One region of the Streptomyces sp. KL2 genome, then DNA from elsewhere that is predicted to be linked to it. Evidence: riboswitches for the same ligand, from Rfam matches in the RefSeq annotation. Region 1 holds a riboswitch; the other holds the start of a gene.
What was found. A riboswitch is a leader RNA that binds a small molecule or an ion and turns the genes downstream of it on or off. The one in region 1 is predicted to bind cyclic di-AMP.
Positions count from the first base shown of each region.

Region 2: it holds a riboswitch for cyclic di-AMP, as region 1 does, so the genes downstream of both, QPK52_RS09870 (NlpC/P60 family protein) here and QPK52_RS16770 (transglycosylase family protein) in region 1, are expected to answer to the same signal.

Region 1 is NZ_CP127170.1:3,697,008-3,701,209, reverse strand. It holds gene QPK52_RS16770 (transglycosylase family protein) at 115-1,446, opposite strand; cyclic di-AMP (ydaO/yuaA leader) riboswitch at 1,451-1,664, opposite strand; gene QPK52_RS16765 (dipeptidase) at 1,946-3,142, opposite strand; gene purE (5-(carboxyamino)imidazole ribonucleotide mutase) at 3,144-3,695, opposite strand; gene QPK52_RS16755 (5-(carboxyamino)imidazole ribonucleotide synthase) at 3,692-4,202, opposite strand, start outside.
Region 2 is NZ_CP127170.1:2,217,359-2,221,560, reverse strand. It holds gene QPK52_RS09875 (hypothetical protein) at 1-166, shown strand, start outside; gene QPK52_RS09870 (NlpC/P60 family protein) at 248-1,447, opposite strand; cyclic di-AMP (ydaO/yuaA leader) riboswitch at 1,458-1,600, opposite strand; gene QPK52_RS09865 (DUF1707 domain-containing protein) at 1,778-2,380, opposite strand; gene pcrA (DNA helicase PcrA) at 2,440-4,202, shown strand, end outside.

The DNA of each region.
Region 1 (4,202 bases):
GGGTGAGGGAACGGAGAAGAGGCGGGCGGGGCGGGGGTGTTCGCACACCCCTGCCCCGCCCGCCTCTCGGCCGGCTCCGGACTCGGGCGACCGGGCCGGTGAGGGTCAGGACCCTCAGATGCTGACGCCGTTGGCCCGCAGGTAGGCCAGCGGGTCGATGTCCGAGCCGTAACCGGGGGCGGTACGGATCTCGAAGTGCAGGTGCGGACCGGTGCTGTTGCCGGTGGAGCCGACGGCGCCGATCTGCTGGCCGGTGTTGACCGTCTGGCCGGCGCTGACCGACAGCGAGGACAGGTGGCCGTACTGGCTGTACCGGCCGTCGTTGTGACGGATGACGACCTGGTTGCCGTAGGCCCCGCCCCAGCCGGCGGAGACCACGGTGCCGCTGGTGACGGCCTTCACCGGGGTGCCGGAGGCGGCGGCGAAGTCCTCACCGGTGTGGCCGTTGGACCAACGGGCACCGGAGGCCTTGTAGGAGCCGGACGGAGCGGCGTTCACCGGGGCGGTGTAGCCGGTGACCGCACCGCGGTCGCTGCGGTCGGCACGCTCGGCCGACTGCTGCACGGCCTCGGCCTTCTCGGTCTTCTCGACCTTGGGCGCCGCCTTCTCGGTCTTCTCGGCCTTCGGGGCCGGCTTGGCCTCGGGCTTGGCCGCGGCCTTCTGCTGGGTGGCGGCGCCGCCCAGGGTGAGCTCCTGGCCCGGGAAGATCAGGTTCGGGTTGTCGCCGATGACCTGGCGGTTGTCCTCGTAGATGCGCTCCCAGCCGCCCTGGACGCCCTGGGCCGCGGCGATCTTGAAGAGGGTGTCGCCGCCGACGACCTCGTAGGAGGCGCCCTCGCCGGCGCCGTGGTCGTGGCTGTGGGCGCGCTCGCCGCGGTCCGCGCGCTGCGGCGCGGCCTGGCTCTTCTGCTGCTTCGGCTCGGCCTCGGGCTTGGCCTCGGCCTTGACCTCGGGCTTGGCCTCGGCCTTGACCTCGGGCTTGGCCTCGGCCTTCGGAGCGGCCGGGGCCTGCTCCTTCTGCTCGGTGGGGTTGCTCCGGCCGTCGGGGGAGACGGCCGGGGCGGGACCGCCCTTGGTCAGGCCGGCCTTGACCGAGCACACGGGCCAGGCGCCCGGGCCCTGCCCCGCCAGCACCTTCTCGGCGACGGCGATCTGCTGGTCCTTGGTGGCGAGGTCGGCGCGCGGCGCGTACTGGGTACCGCCGAAGGCGGCCCAGGTGCTCTGCGTGAACTGCAGGCCGCCGTAGAAACCGTTGCCGGTGTTGATGCTCCAGTTGCCCGTGCTCTCGCACTGGGCGACCTTGTCCCAGGTCTCGACGGAGGCCGCGTTGGCTCCGCCGGCGGCGATCAGGGGAAGGGCCATGCCGGCGCCGCCCACGGAGATGGCGAGCGACAGGCGGGTGAGACGGCTGTTGCGCATACGACGGTGACGTCCGCGTGCGGACATAGGTGTGCTCCTTCTCCTACGCCTGCGAGGTGAGCTGTCGGGTTCGGGCTGGAGTTGCCCGGCCATGTGTGCCGCGGCGCGTGGCGCGGCATGGCTTCACCCCAAGCCGTCCCGTATGGGCCCGGGACGGCGACTTACCTTGGGTCCCCCGCTCCTGTCATCGGGTGGTGTGGATGGTCCAGCCCGCCGCCGTTGACAGGATTCGGCGTTCGACAGCGGGCCGCCGCACATTCGTACGGCACGGCCAGAACGGTAGACACATCGTTTCCGCCGATACAAGCCGATGGGTCACAGGACGCCCGTTTCGAAGGCTTTGATGATCGTCAGATCGTCACCGTCTGCTGCGTTCACTTCCCGAAGAGTGGCGGACCCCGGCTCTGACGAGCTGTCACTTCTCCCCACTGCCAGGAGCGATGACGCAGAAGGCCCTCCTCCGGCACGCAGAGCGACGTACCGGGGAGGGCCGGCTCGTGAGTTGGGTCACGAGGAGGTCAAGGAGCTATCCGTCGAGCTGTCCGATGGTGGCGATCGACGGGCCGCGCCTGGTCCGCTCGTGGCGGGCGACCGCCTCCGCGTCGCGCAGCACGCGCACCGCGTTCTTCCAGGTGAGCTTGGCCAGATCGGCCTCGGACCAGCGGCGGTCCAGCAACTCGGCCACCAGGTGCGGGTATCCGGACACATCGCTCAGATCGGACGGGGTGAAGGCCGTGCCGTCGAAGTCGCCGCCGATGCCGATGTGGTCGATGCCCGCGACCTCGCGCATGTGGTCCAGGTGGTCGGCGACCGTCGCCGCCGTGGCGACCGGGCGCGGGTTGGCCTCCTCGTACGCGCGCTGGACCGCCAGGCCCCTCTCGCTGCCGTCCAGGGGGTGAAGGCCGTGGGCGCGCATGTTCTCGTCGGCGGCCTCGGTCCAGGCGACGGCGGCGGGCAGCACGAACTTCGGCACGAATGTGGCCATCGCCACACCGCCGTTGACCGGAAGCCGCTCCAGCACGTCGTCGGGGATGTTGCGCGGGTGGTCGCACACCGCGCGGGCCGAGGAGTGCGAGAAGACCACCGGCGCCGTCGTCACGCGCAGGGCGTCGCGCATGGTGGCGGGCGCCACATGGGAGAGGTCCACCAGCATCCCCAGCCGGTTCATCTCCCGCACGACCTCCTCGCCGAAGCGGGTCAGGCCGTCGTGGCGCGGGGTGTCGGTGGCCGAGTCGGCCCAGTCGATGGTGTCGTTGTGGGTGAGTGTCATGTAGCGCACACCCAGCCGGTACAGGGCGCGCAGCGTGGCCAGGGAGTTGTTGATGGAGTGGCCGCCCTCGGCGCCCATCAGGGAGGCGATGCGGCCCTCGGCGCGGGCCGCCTCCATGTCGTCGGCGGTGAAGGCGGGCCTGAGGTCGGCCGGGTGGCGGTCGGCCAGCCGCCGCACCACGTCGATCTGCTCCAGGCAGGCGCTGACCGCGGCGTCACCGGTCAGGTCGGTGCGCACGTAGACCGACCAGAACTGCGCCCCCACCCCGCCCGCGCGCAACCGCGGGATGTCGGTGTGCAGATGGGCCGACTGGTCCCCGGCGATGTCGCGCCGGTCCAGGTCGTACGCGACCTGCTCGCGCAGCGCCCACGGCAGGTCGTTGTGGCCGTCGGCGACGGGATGGGCCTCCAGCAGCGCCCTGGCCCGTGCCAGCAGCTCGGCGGAGTGACCCATCTCACCTGCCCCCGAAGCCGAAGCCGGCGCCGCCCGCGGCGACCTTGCTCCGCAGCCGTCGGCCCTTCTCCCTCGCCTGGTCCTTCAGCTCCGCCTGGAACCGCTCCATGCGCTCGCGCAGCTCCTCGTCGTGGGCCGCCAGGATGCGGACCGCCAGCAGGCCGGCGTTGCGCGCGCCGCCGACCGAGACCGTGGCGACCGGGACCCCGGCGGGCATCTGGACGATGGACAGCAGGGAGTCCATGCCGTCCAGGTGCCGCAGCGGCACGGGGACGCCGATCACCGGCAGCGGGGTGACGGAGGCGAGCATGCCCGGCAGGTGGGCCGCTCCCCCGGCGCCGGCGATGACCGCCTTCAGCCCGCGTCCGGCCGCCTCGTCGCCGTAGGCGATCATCTCGTGCGGCATGCGGTGGGCGGAGACGACGTCGACCTCGTAGGGGACCTCGAACTCGTCCAGGGCCTCGGCCGCGGCCTCCATGACCGGCCAGTCCGAGTCGGATCCCATGACGATCCCCACGGCGGGGGCGGATGCGGGGCTGGGGGCGTTGCTCATTCGGTGATGGTCCCTCGCAGATAGGCGGCGGCGTGGGCGGCGCGCTCGCGTACGTCCGCCAGGTCGTCGCCGTAGGTGTTGACGTGGCCGACCTTGCGGCCGGGCTTCACGTCCTTGCCGTACATGTGGATCTTCAGCCGCGGATCGCGGGCCATGCAGTGCAGATAGCCCTGGTACATGTCGGGGTAGTCGCCGCCGAGCACGTTGGCCATCACCGTCCAGGGCGCACGGGGGCGCGGGTCGCCCAGCGGCAGGTCGAGCACGGCCCGCAGGTGGTTGGCGAACTGGGAGGTGACCGCGCCGTCCTGGGTCCAGTGGCCGCTGTTGTGCGGACGCATGGCCAGCTCGTTGACCAGGACGCGGCCGTCGCGGGTCTCGAACAGCTCCACCGCCAGGTGCCCGATCACACCCAGCTCCTTCGCGATCGTCAGCGCCGTCTCCTGGGCGTGGGCCGACAGCTCCGGCGACAGGCCGGGAGCCGGGGCGATCACCGTGTCGCACACGCCG
Region 2 (4,202 bases), 1.5 Mb from region 1:
CCAGACCGTCAACCACATCAAGATCGGTGTGAAGCTCGCCCTGCTGGTGGTGATCCTCGGCCTGGTCTACGTCAAGCGGGACGAGGAGCGGCTGCCCGCGCCGCTGTTCGGCACCATCGGCCTGCTCACCGTCGCCAACATCTTCATCGCCGTCATGTGGACGTAGGCGGCTGTGCCGACGGCCGACGGCGGGCGGCGGCCGTCGGGCGGGCGGCGGTGCGGAGGCACGGCCGCCCGCCGTCCCGTCTCAGGCCGGCCGGACCGCGCTGTGGAAGGGCATGTGGTCGACGGACTCGTAGCGCACCTCGGCGCCCGGCTTCGGCGCGTGGATCATCTGGCCGCCGCCCGCGTAGACGCCGACGTGGCTGATGTCGTCGTAGAAGAAGACCAGATCTCCGGGCCGCATGTCGGCCTTGGCGATCCGGGCGCCCGCGTTCACCTGGTCGTAGGTGGTGCGCGGCAGTGAGACGCCCGCGCTGAGCCAGGCGGCCCGGGTCAGCCCCGAGCAGTCGTAGGAGTTGGGGCCGGTGGCGCCCCAGACGTACGGCTTGCCGAGCTGGGCCTCGGCGAAGGCGAGCACCTTCTGTGCCTTCGCGGCGTACGAGTCGTCCGCGGCGCCGCCGGTTCCGGTGTCCGTGCCGCCCGTGCCCGTGCTGCCGCCGCCGGTGTCCGTGCCGCTGTCCGCCGGCGTCTCGTCCCGCTTCTCGCGCTCGGCGGCCGCCTCGGCCTCGGCCTGCCGCCTCTCGCGCTCGGCAGCGGCGGCGGCGGCCTTGCGGCGGGCCTCCTCCTGCCGCCTGCGCTCCTGAGCGGCCAGGCGCGCCTTCTCCTCGGCGGTCAGCTCCGACAGCAGCTTCCGGGCCTGCGCCAGCTTGCCCTGGACGGTCTTCCTGCTGTCCGCCAGCTCCTTCTGGGCGTCGGTGAGTTCGGCCAGGCTCGCCGACGCCTCCGAGCGCTTCTTCCGAGCCGCGCGCTGCTCGTCCCGGTAGTCGTCGACGGCCTGCCGCTGGCGGTCGGTGATCCGGTCCATCAGGTGCTTGCGGCCGAAGAAGTCCTGGGGGTCGTCGGACAGGAGCAGCACCGCGGTGTCGGAGACCCCTCCGCTGCGGTACTGCGCGGTGGCGTAGCCGCCCAGCTTCCGGCGGGCGTCGTTGAGCCTGTCCGCGCGCTCGGCGGCCTCGTCGAGGAGCCGGTCGACCTCCTCGCGCTGCTCGTCCGCCTTCTCCTTGGCCGCGTTGTACTTCTGCGTCGCGCTGCCCGCCTCCCGGTACAGCGCGTCCACCCGCTTGCGGACCTCCTCGATCGAGGGCCTGCCGTCCTCGGGCGCGGCCTGGGCGGGACCTTGGGAGAGAAGGGTCGCGGAGGCGATGGCCGCGGTGGTGAGTCCGACCGCTCCGCGACGGGAGGCGGGGGACAGCAGGGGGGTGCGCGGTCTGCGGTGCGACGCCAAGGCGGGCGCTCCTTCCGTGGAACACCGCCTACCGGGTTAGCTGACGGGTTCGGGCGTCGGAAGTCCGCCCTACGGGCCCGCGGGCCCGATTCACCCCGGTGGGGAGTGGGTCCCCGGCCCCGGCCGCACGGCCGGGCTCGGCGGAGGCCGCCCGTGCCGACGCTGTCGCCGGCGAGGGGTCCGGGCCGCCTGACGCTGGACCGTAGAGCACTGGTGGGGCTCCTGTGAAGGCCGGTGTTCGGTATATCCCGAAACCGATTCGTTATCGGTCGGTTATCGTCCGTTTCGGGGGCCCGCCGCCGGGACCTGCCGCTCCGGGGGCGGCGGCGCTCAGTCGCGGGAGCGGCGCCCGGGCCAGCGGTACGGGTGGCGCACGACGATCGTCCCCACCTTGGAGCCGCCGCTGATCCGCAGCACCGGCATCCCGGGCACGGGCGGTTCGGTGGCCCGGTTCCGGACGGACCCCATTCCGGAGGTCACCCCCTCGGCCCGCACCGTCCAGCCGCGCGGCACGACGACCTTGATCTCGCCCATTCCCGCGTCGAGCTCCAGGCGGACCTCCCGGTGGCGGCACTCCGCCCGCGTGAAGTCGATCACGATCCGCCCCAGCGTGGTCTTGGCGGTGATCCGCTCCGGCACCATCCAGTGGCCGTCCTGCCGGATGTCGCCGGCGACCGTCCTCAGCGCCAGCGGCTCCTGGGCGCTCGGGGCCAGGCCCGCCGCGTCCTGGCCGGGCAGGTCCGCGACCAGTGCCTCCAGTTCGCCGTAGGTCTTGGCGGCGAACGCCCTCTCCAGCCGCTCGTCCAGCTCCTCCAGGTCGATGCGGCCGTCGCCGGCGGCCTCGCGCAGTCGCTCGGCCACCGCCTCACGGTCGGTGTGCCCGGCGCGCAGCTCCGAGCCGGGACGGGGGCGGGGCGCGGGGGCGTCGGTCATGCCCGCCATCTTAGGAGGGCCGCCCCGGCCGCGGGCGCGGCGTCCTAGACTCGACGGCGATGAGCAGCCTCTTCGACGACAGCTTCCTGGCCGACCTCGAGCCCTCCGGGGACGAGGAGCCGCCGCCCCCGCCGGAGGAGGCGTCCGCGCCGCCGGAGGACGACGTCCCCGACGACCTCTTCGCGGGCGCCTTCGGCGGAGGCGGGGCGCGCGACGCCTACTACGGCAACGGCGCGGCCCGTCCCGTCGTCGATCCGGCCGCCCTGCTGGAGGGGCTCAACGACCAGCAGCGCGCGGCCGTGGTGCACACCGGCTCGCCCCTGCTGATCGTCGCGGGCGCCGGGTCCGGCAAGACGCGGGTGCTCACCCACCGCATCGCGCACCTGCTGGGCGCGCGCGGCGTCCACCCCGGGGAGATCCTCGCGATCACCTTCACCAACAAGGCCGCGGGCGAGATGAAGGAGCGCGTGGCGGAGCTGGTCGGCCCGCGCGCCCAGTCGATGTGGGTCTCCACCTTCCACAGCGCGTGCGTGCGCATCCTGCGGCGCGAGAGCAAGAAGCTCGGCTTCACCTCCAGCTTCTCGATCTACGACGCCGCCGACTCCCGCCGTCTGATGGCACTGGTCTGCCGGGACCTGGACCTGGATCCCAAGCGATTCCCGCCCAAGTCGTTCAGCGCGCAGGTGTCGAACCTGAAGAACGAACTGGTCGACGAGGAGGACTTCGCGGCCAGGGCGTCCGACGGTTTCGAGAAGACGCTGGCCCAGGCGTACGCGATGTACCAGGCGCGGCTGCGGGAGGCCAACGCCCTGGACTTCGACGACATCATCATGACGACGGTCCACCTGCTCCAGGCGTTCCCCGACGTCGCCGAGCACTACCGCCGCCGCTTCCGCCATGTGCTGGTCGACGAGTACCAGGACACCAACCACGCCCAGTACACCCTGATCAGGGAGCTGGTGGGCGTGGACGGCAGCGAGGAGGGCGCGGCCGCGGGCGGGCGTGCCGAGCTGTGCGTGGTGGGCGACGCCGACCAGTCGATCTACGCCTTCCGCGGCGCCACCATCCGCAACATCCTCCAGTTCGAGGAGGACTACCCGGACGCGACCACCATCCTGCTGGAGCAGAACTACCGCTCCACCCAGACCATCCTCTCGGCCGCCAACGCCGTCATCGAGCGGAACGAGAACCGCCGCCCGAAGAACCTGTGGACCGACGCCGGGTCCGGGGCCCGCATCACGGGCTACGTGGCCGACACCGAGCACGACGAGGCGCAGTTCGTCGCCGAGGAGATCGACCGGCTGACGGACGCGGGCGAGGCGAAGGCGGGCGACGTCGCCGTCTTCTACCGCACCAACGCCCAGTCCCGCGTCTTCGAGGAGGTCTTCATCCGGGTCGGCCTGCCGTACAAGGTCGTCGGCGGAGTGCGCTTCTACGAGCGCAAGGAGGTCCGCGACGTCCTGGCGTACCTGCGGGTGCTGGCCAACCCCGAGGACGCCGTACCGCTGCGCCGCATCCTCAACGTCCCCAAGCGGGGCATCGGCGACCGGGCCGAGGCGATGATCGAGGCGCTGGCGCTGCGCGAGCGGATCACCTTCCCGCAGGCGCTGCGCCGCGTCGACGAGGCGTACGGCATGGCGGCCCGCTCGGCCAACGCCGTCAAGCGCTTCAACGCGCTGATGGACGACCTGCGGACGGTCGTGGAGTCCGGCGCCGGGCCGGCGACCGTACTGGAGGCGGTGCTGGAGCGCACCGGCTACCTGGCGGAGCTTCAGGCCTCCACCGATCCGCAGGACGAGACCCGCGTGGAGAACCTCCAGGA